DNA from 2 places in the Brevibacterium pigmentatum genome. Region 2 is predicted to be linked to the other one. Evidence: predicted binding sites of a transcription regulator. Region 2 holds the regulator's gene; the other holds the start of a gene.
What was found. The regulator LexA, encoded in region 2, represses DNA repair genes until DNA is damaged. The targets are predictions, from matches to a motif close to TCGAACANNTGTTCGA.
Positions count from the first base shown of each region.

Region 1: GUY30_RS16750 (HNH endonuclease signature motif containing protein) is a predicted target of LexA. The motif match lies at 2,338-2,353, and genes of this name have one in related genera.

Region 1 covers NZ_CP050153.1:3,689,733-3,693,883, reverse strand. The annotation lists gene GUY30_RS16755 (N-acetylglucosamine-6-phosphate deacetylase) at 1-503, shown strand, start outside; gene GUY30_RS16750 (HNH endonuclease signature motif containing protein) at 562-2,247, opposite strand; gene GUY30_RS16745 (hypothetical protein) at 2,477-3,043, shown strand; gene GUY30_RS16740 (hypothetical protein) at 3,111-3,806, shown strand.
Region 2 covers NZ_CP050153.1:2,389,806-2,393,956, forward strand. The annotation lists gene GUY30_RS10760 (histidinol-phosphate transaminase) at 1-646, opposite strand, end outside; gene GUY30_RS10765 (LysM peptidoglycan-binding domain-containing protein) at 724-1,062, opposite strand; gene lexA (transcriptional repressor LexA) at 1,297-2,052, shown strand; gene GUY30_RS10775 (ATP-dependent DNA helicase) at 2,179-4,149, opposite strand; gene hflX (GTPase HflX) at 4,146-4,151, opposite strand, start outside.

The DNA of each region.
Region 1 (4,151 bases), 1.3 Mb from region 2:
TCACCGTCGAACTCATCAATGACGGCGTCCACGTGGTTGCCCCGGTGGCGCGTATGCTCCACGAACTCGTGCCCGGGCGCATCGCTCTCATCACTGACGCCATGGCGGCGACCGGCCTGCACGATGGGAGCTATCACCTTGGTTCGCTCCCGGTCGAGGTCAAGGATTCGGTGGCTCGTCTGGTCACCTCGGACGGCGCTCAGGGCGCCATCGCGGGGTCCACGTTGACGATGGACGAGGCTGTGAAGCGGGCCGTCACCGAGGTGGGACTCAGCCCGTTCGATGCAGTGCAGTCCGCGAGCCTCGTTCCACTGCGTGCGCTCGGTCGGTTGCCGGAGCCGGGCGATTCTGCACGCGCACTGGGCGTCGCCCCGGAGCCGGGCGACTCTGCACACGCACTGGGCCGCGATGATGCTGCCAGTCTGTTGGCGCCGGGAATGTCGGCTGACCTTCTGCTGCTCGATGTTGATATGAGCCTTCGCCGCTCCCGAATCGGGCGCTGAGCAGGGACGCGTTTGCGCTTGGAAACTGGGCACAGCTGTCCCCTGAAAGGAGGGGCGGCTATTTGTCGAACAGGGAGTCGACGATATCGTCCGCGATGAAGCGGGCGTGGAGGATCGGCTTACGAGCCGGGTCCTTTGCGGCGGGCGGAATGTAGGCGGGTCGCCCGTCGAAGAGCATCACCGTGTCCCATTCGGTGCGGTCGAGCAGGTGGTGATGATAGCTGCACAGGAGCGCGAGATTGTTGATCTCCGTCTTGCCGCCGAGCGACCATGGAAACACATGGTTGGCATCGCACCAACCGGGAGGAGCGTCACAGCCGGGGAAGGTGCAACCTCGGTCACGGGCGGTGATCACTGCCAACTGTTTGCGATTGGCGAAGCGCTGTTCTGTGGCCACCTGCATCGTCTTGGCCCTGTCGCTCATGAGGTGGAAGAACAGCGAGCCGTTCAGGCCGTTTCTCATCAGTTCCTTGATGGGAATGGGATTGTCGGCGCCCGTGGTTCCGTGTCCTGTTCCTTTGGCCAGATCTTCGGCGGTGGCGTTGATGACGAGAGCATAAGGTGCTCCTGCAGCCGTCCGCTGCTTGTCGATCGTCGTGACGAGGCCGGCGAATCGTTCGTAGATCCATTCGCGCGCCGAGGGCTGTTCAGCGCTGACGTCGACGAAACCGCCGTCCTCACGAACGCCGACGCCGGGGACGGCAGTCGGATTCCCGCTCGTGCGAGCTGCGTTGAGATCGGGTTCCGGAACTCGCTTCGCGTCATATCGGTCACCGGAGAGCACCGCATCGACGATCTCAAGCAGCTCTTTGTCAGGAAGCGGCGAGCTCGTTTCCTCAGAAGCACCGGTTACGGTGTCGGGATTGCCCGCGGCCCCGATCCCAGAGGCGCCGGCCGCCGAGTCGGCATCGGTATTGTCGGCACCGGCCTTGCCGTCTTCTCCCGCAGACTGGATTCGTGAGGTCAGCAGTCCGTTGAGAGTTCCGCCGGTGACGGGGTCGAGCAGTCCACGCAGCTCCCAGTCGCCGTTGGTCTTGGCACGCATGGACATGTTGTACGCCGAGCGGTCGGCCGAGTCATTCGGCTCTGCGCCGTCCGGGTCGATATAGCCCATGAGCTTGCCGAAGATCTCGCGCAGATCCTTGAGACGGACATTGGGTGCGTTGTCGACCAAGCGCGTCTCGACGTCGGTGCGGACCGTCTGACTGACCCACGTGGGCAGTTTGCGCATGCAGTCTTCGATGACAGACGCCTGGGCGGCGGAGATCGTGCCGGCATGGAGCGCATCCGCGACGACAGGGTAGAGAGGCGGCAGAGCCTGTCCGGCCATGTCGACGCGTCCGCCGAGGTTCTTGGCCATATCGGTGCGGCGATTCGCCTCGGCGCCGGTGAGGTTGAATCGGTTCTCGATGAGCGACTTCGTCGACTTGGCGCCGAAATCGATGGGTGTTCCGACGCGTTCGCAGACGGAGAGTGCGAGCGTCGACAACGCATCGTTGATGCGTGTGATCGCCTCGACCCCATCGGCGAGCATGATGGCCTGATCCGGTCCCATGGGGCGATCGAACGAGCGCAGCTCATCTTTGAGGCCCATCAGCTGAGTGATCGAAGAGGTGACCTCGGGCGCAAAGCGGCTGAGATCTGCCCACTCCTCGTCGGCCAGCAGCGGGTGACCGCTGGTCTGCGGGGAGTTGTCGGCGTTCCGATCGGAATGATCGGAGCTGCGTTCGGGAGTGAGGGTCATGGGGATGAATTCCGTTCACCAACATCGTTGTTGTTGGAATCCAGTGTACGCTCATAATGTGTTGAATGCCATAGGTGATCGATAAAAGTTTCGAACACAAATCTGATGTTCGTCACAGTTCGAGAATGTTGACAAGCCTCTTTGAATCCATGCAGGTCAGGGGTGGTGTCGGCCGCAGCCGAGGTGAACCGGCTTCGAATGTGTAAGTCGGTCGTGGCACGATTGGAGTATGGATGCCCTGCTCCTCATTGACACCGACGACGCCAGCTACCCCAGCGATGACGCCATGGAGACCCTCGGCGATATCGTCACCCGCACCCGCGCTGTGGGCGGTGTGCTCATCTTCGCGTCGACGAAGGCCGACCTCGCCGACACTCCTGATGAGGAGCTGAGCATCTTCGTCCCCGATGAGGAGGATCTCGTGCTCCGGTCCGCGAGTCCGGATGTGTTCGAAGGCGTCGACGATCTGGCCGCAGGTCTGCATGACCTCTCCGTCGACCGGATCATCATCGCCGGCGCCGACGCCACCGCGGGCGAGCCGGGCACTGGAACTGGCGAAGTCACCACTGACCCCGCCGCCCAGGCAGAGGGCGATGCCGACGCTGGCGCCTCCTCGGCGGGCACCCCCGGAGCCGTCTACGCCTCGGCGATGGCGGGTCTTGTGTGCAACTTCGACGTCGTCGTCCTTTCCGACTCCACCACTGACCCCGATGGCAACCTCGTCGCCTGGGGCGATGCTGCCGCTGATGCCGGTGCCATGGTCAAGAAGACCGCCGATACCTGGCTGCGGATGTAGGGTCAGTCGCCTTCCCGAAATTGTTCTACATTGAGTAGAATGTGGGAGCGAGCTGAGAGGAGGGCCCATGACCGGATGGACGAAATCCGTACGTGCGCTCTTCGCTGCCCTCTTCACGACTCTCCTTGCTCTGCTCATGCACCTCGGTGCCGGTGGCGGCGTCTCGATTCCGGGCACTGTGGTCGTCTTCGTTCTCGTCCTTTGGGCGGCGATGATCGTCGCCGGCAGGCGCCTGGGCTACCTGACTCTGGCGGGCCTGCTCGGCCTCGGACAGGTGCTCATGCACCTGACGATGAGCTGGTCCGCACACACCTTCGCCCATGCGGGGGCCCACGCGGGAACCGCTCAATCCGGAAGCGGGCAGGCCGGAGCTGCAGGTGCCGGATCCACTTCCGCCGAGGCGGCCCTCCACGCCCACGCCGGGCACATCGTGCCAGCCCCTGGCACTCTTGATCTCGGTCCTGCCGCGTCCGCGCTCGGGCATGCGAGCCACGGGGCCACCTCGGTGGGGATGATCATCGCCCACGTCGTCGCCGTCCTCGTCACCGCCGTGATCCTCAAGCGCGGTGAGGACATCGTCCTCAGCATTCTGCAGCTGGCCCTGGGCCCGGTGATCGGCGCATTGCGAGCCCTCGCCGAGGCGGCCGGAGTCCTGGCGGACGAACCGTTCCGCAAGCTCTGCGCTTCGTTCCGGGTGCCGCAGCCGGTCACCTCGGCGGTGGTCGGCCCGAACTACCGCCGCGGCCCGCCCGCGCTCGGCTGACATCCCAATCGGCGTTTGCAGCGCCGACCCACACCTGGTTTCCCGGGTGACCATCCATCTTCGGACGACCGCCCAGACAGCGGCGGGCCGCCCCTCGGTGACAGTCGAACACGTCCGCGCACACCGCTGCGCGCAGAGGACACGTGCCCGCACACTGGCCAACACGTGCCCTGCGCACTTGCACTCGCACGAGGTGCGCGCTGGCAACCGTGACGGGCGCAGAGGCTCACGAAAGCGCTGCCGGCCGGCCGCGGTCCCTGCACACAGACGGACGAACGCGATGCGGCTCAGCGCCCGCAGCTTCGGGCACCAGAGACTCTGCGACCGAAGATCCTCGTCGTCTGA
Region 2 (4,151 bases):
AGGACTTGGCGGGGCGGGCGAATTCCGCGTACGCCTCGTCGACGATGACTATCCCTGCGCAGTTGTCGTAGGCGGCTTCGATGACGTCGAGGTCGATCGAGGTGCCGGTCGGGTTGTTCGGGGTGCAGAGGAAGACGATGTCCGGATTCGCTTGGGCCACCTCGGCGGCGACAGTGTCCGCGTCGAGGGTGAAGTCGTCCTTGCGTTCGACGTGCTGCCATTCGGCACCGGTGCCCGTGGTGATGAGCGGGTGCATCGAATAGGAGGGGGTGAAGCCTAAGACGGTACGACCCGGTCCTCCGAAGGCCTGGACGATGTGGCTGAGCACTTCGTTCGAACCGTTGGCGGCCCAGATCATGGAAGGATCGAGGTCGACTGTGTCTCCGGCGCGTTCGTTCACACCGTTCAAATAGGTGACGAGGTGTTCGCGCAGTGCGGTGAATTCGCGATCGGGATATCGGTTGAGTCCGGCGAAGTGATCGTCGACGGCTGCGCGCATGCTGTCGACGACAACGTCCGGAAGCGGATAGGCGTTCTCGTTGACGTTGAGCTGGACCGGCACATTGAGGTGCGGAGCCCCGTACGGCTTGAGGCCGACGAGGTCAGAACGCACTGGCAGAGATTCGATGTTTCCCACGGCAGTCATTCTACCGAGAGGCCCCCGCCGCCCGGGCGGCGGGTCGGGCCACGGGATTCACCGAGGCGGCCGGATCCGACCGTGTCTCAGTGGACCGGAACGTCGAGGGTCTGGCCGGGGTGGACCGTCGGGGTGTCCAGGTGGTTGATCTCGACGATATCGGCGACGACATCGCGGGTGTCGCGGTCGATGCCGAGATTCGAAGCCACGGTCCACAGCGATTCGCCTTCGCCGACGACGACTGCCTCGGCGTCGATGCCGATGCTCTCCGTCTCCGGTTCGGCGACAGCAGCGGCCGAGAACGACTGGGTGGCGAGGAGGACTGCTCCGCCGATGACGACGAGAGCGACGAGCAGGGTCCGGAGAAGGCGCACAGCCTGGCGTCCACGAGGGGTCAGGTGCAGCTCGGTGTTCTGTGCAGACATCGCATTACCTCTTTCATTCGTACGATTCCACCAGTAATCGGTAGAACGTCTGTTCTATTCAACATGCCAATCGAACAAATGTCCAGTCCAACTCGAACATCTATGCGACAATGAGAGGGAACCAGCGTTGTTGATTGATCTGTCAGAACCATCTCAGTCGGCACTGACACGAGAATTTCCGAAGCGGAGATCACGGCGTTCAGCGGCAGGGAATAGAACGAAGGGGAACGAGCAATGGTTCAGAACAAGCGAGGCAGAGGCAGGCCTCGCAACGAAGATGTTGCCAGTGAGATCGCTGCCGCTCGCAGCGATGACGATGTGGTCCAGATCCCTGAGGGATCGTCCGGTGAGGGCGATTTCCGCCTCACTCCCCGTCAGCGCCTCGTGCTCGAGACCATCGAACGTGCCGTCGTTGCCAACGGCTACCCGCCGAGCATGCGCGAGATCGGCAAGGCCGCAGGACTGGCTTCCCTCTCGAGCGTCGCCCATCAGCTCTCCCAGCTCGAACGCCTCGGCTATGTCCGTCGCGATCCGAAGCGTCCGCGTGCCATCGAAGTGGTCAATCCGTTCGAAGAGGAAGAGGCGGAGCGCGCGAAGTACGAGGAGCTGGCCAACAACACCGTTCAGGTGCCGGTCGTCGGACGCATCGCCGCCGGTGGCCCGATACTTGCCGAACAGGAAGTCGACGATGTCTTCTCCCTGCCGACGCAGGTCGTCGGCTCTGGTGAGATGTTCCTGCTCAAGGTCGTCGGCGATTCGATGATCGAAGCCGCCATCTGCCACGACGACTGGGTGGTCGTGCGCAAGCAGCACACCGCTGACAACGGTCAGATCGTCGCCGCCCTCCTCGACGGCGAGGCCACGGTGAAGACGCTCAAGCGCAAGGCGGGTCAGCAGTGGCTGATGCCGCAGAACGAGAACTACGAGCCCATCGACGGCACCTACGCGCAGATCATGGGTCTCGTCGTCGCCGTCATCCGCCGCCTCTGATCAGAATCCCGCGTACGACGAAGGTCTGAGCCGTGAGAAGTGGCGAAAGGTCTGAAATCTCGAAGGATTCCAGACCTTTCGCCACATTCAATGGCAGGAATGCCGGCTACAGCGGCACGGCGCGGCCTAACTTTGGTCAGTCTCGGCCAGTCGGGCCAGACTCTTGCGGACAAGGCCGGAGTTCGTCGTCGGCCACATCCGCGGCATCGAGTTGACGAGGAATCCGGCATACCGGGCCGAGCGCAGCCGCGAGTCGAGCACGGCCACCACTCCCCTGTCCTTCGTCGACCGGATGAGACGACCGGCTCCTTGAGCCAGCCGCAGAGCGGCATGCGTGGCCGACACTGCCATGAATCCATTGACTCCCCGCTGATCGGCGTCACGCGCTCGCGCCTGCATGAGCGGATCGTCGGGGCGAGGGAAGGGCAGACGGTCGATGATGACCAGACGGTTCGTCCGTCCCGGAACGTCGACTCCCTGCCATAGCGACATCGTCCCGAACAGGCACGTCTGATCATCGGCCGTGAACTGAGAGACGAGGGCGGGAAGTCCGTCATCGCCTTGGAGCAGGATCGGGAAATCGAACTTGTTCCGCAGGTGTTCGGCCGCCGCGTTCGCGCCCGCCCGCGAGGAGAACAGTCCCAGTGCACCGCCGTTCGAGGCTTCGACGAGTTCTTCGAGTTCGGTCAGCGCTTCCTCGCTCAGCCCGCTGCGTCCGGGTTTGGGCAGGTGGGAGGCGACGTAGAGGATCCCCTGCGTCCCGTAGTCGAACGGGGATCCGACATCGAGGCTGTCCCATTTCGGGGCATCCGGTCCGAAGAGTCCCAATGAGGCTGCGACCGCGTCGAAGTTTCCGCCCAGGGACAGAGTCGCCGAGGTGGCCACGACCGTGGATTCCTCGAAGATCCCGTTGCGCATGGTGCCGGCCACGCTCAGGGGTGCGACGACGAGGTTCGTCGTCTCCTTCTCTCTGAATGTCGAACGCGAGAGCCAGATGACGTCGTTCTTGCCCGGGTCGCAGAAGCGTTCGGCGAGTTCGAAGATCTCTTGGCACCGGGCCTTGGCCATCTGCCGGCCGGCATCGGCGTCCTCGGTCTTGCCCCCGATGTCGTTGATGATCTGGCGGGCGGAGTCGCGGATCTGTGCCAGAGCCAGCCCGAGAGCCTCGCTCATATGCAGGATGAGGCCCTCGGGCACCGATTTCTGGGCGCGTTCGAGTGCAGCCGCCGCGGAGTCGAGCAGGGAGACGACACCGTCCTGGACCGTCGTGTGCTTGCGCACGGAACTCGTCGCAGCCGAGAGCATGCTCGTGTTGATCTGCCCGGACAGGGCGCTGGTCACGCGGTCCTTGAGCTCGTGGGCCTCGTCGATGATGATGACATCGTGCTCGGGCAGGACGTTCGATTCCCCGAAGGCGTCGATGGCCAGCAGGGCATGGTTCGTCACGACGATATCGGCGTCAGCGGCCTTGTTCCGTGCGATTTCGGCGAAACATTCGGTGAACAGCGGGCAGTTCGAACCGAGGCAGTCGAAGGCGTTGACGGAGACCTGCGACCAGGCACGATCGCTGACGCCGGGCAGGAGGTCGTCGCGGTCGCCGGTGTCGGTGGTCTTCTCCCAGGTGCGGATCCGTTGGATCTCCTCCCCCAGGCCCGAACGTTCGGTGGGTTTGCGTCCCGCCTCGGCGTCGGCACCGAGGTCGAAGAGCATGCCCTCCCCTTCATCGGGGTACCCGCCGGCGAGCTTGTGCTTGCACACATAGTTCCGCCGCCCCTTGAGCAGTGCCGCTCTGGGCAGTGGATCGAGGTCCTTCTTCACGGCTTTGAACAGCCTGGGCAGGTCGCGGTGGATGATCTGCGTCTGCAAGGCCAGAGTCGCCGTGGACACGACGACCTTTCCGCCGGTGCGGGTGGCGTATTCGGCTGCCGGCACAAGATAGGCCAGGGATTTGCCGGTGCCGGTTCCCGCCTGCACGAGCAGGTGGATCCCCTTGTCCAGCGACGAGGCGACCGCCTGCGCCATCTCCTGCTGCCCCTCTCGTGGCGATCCGCCGATGGCGCCGACAGCGGATTGGAGGAGGTTCTCGACAGCTTTCACTC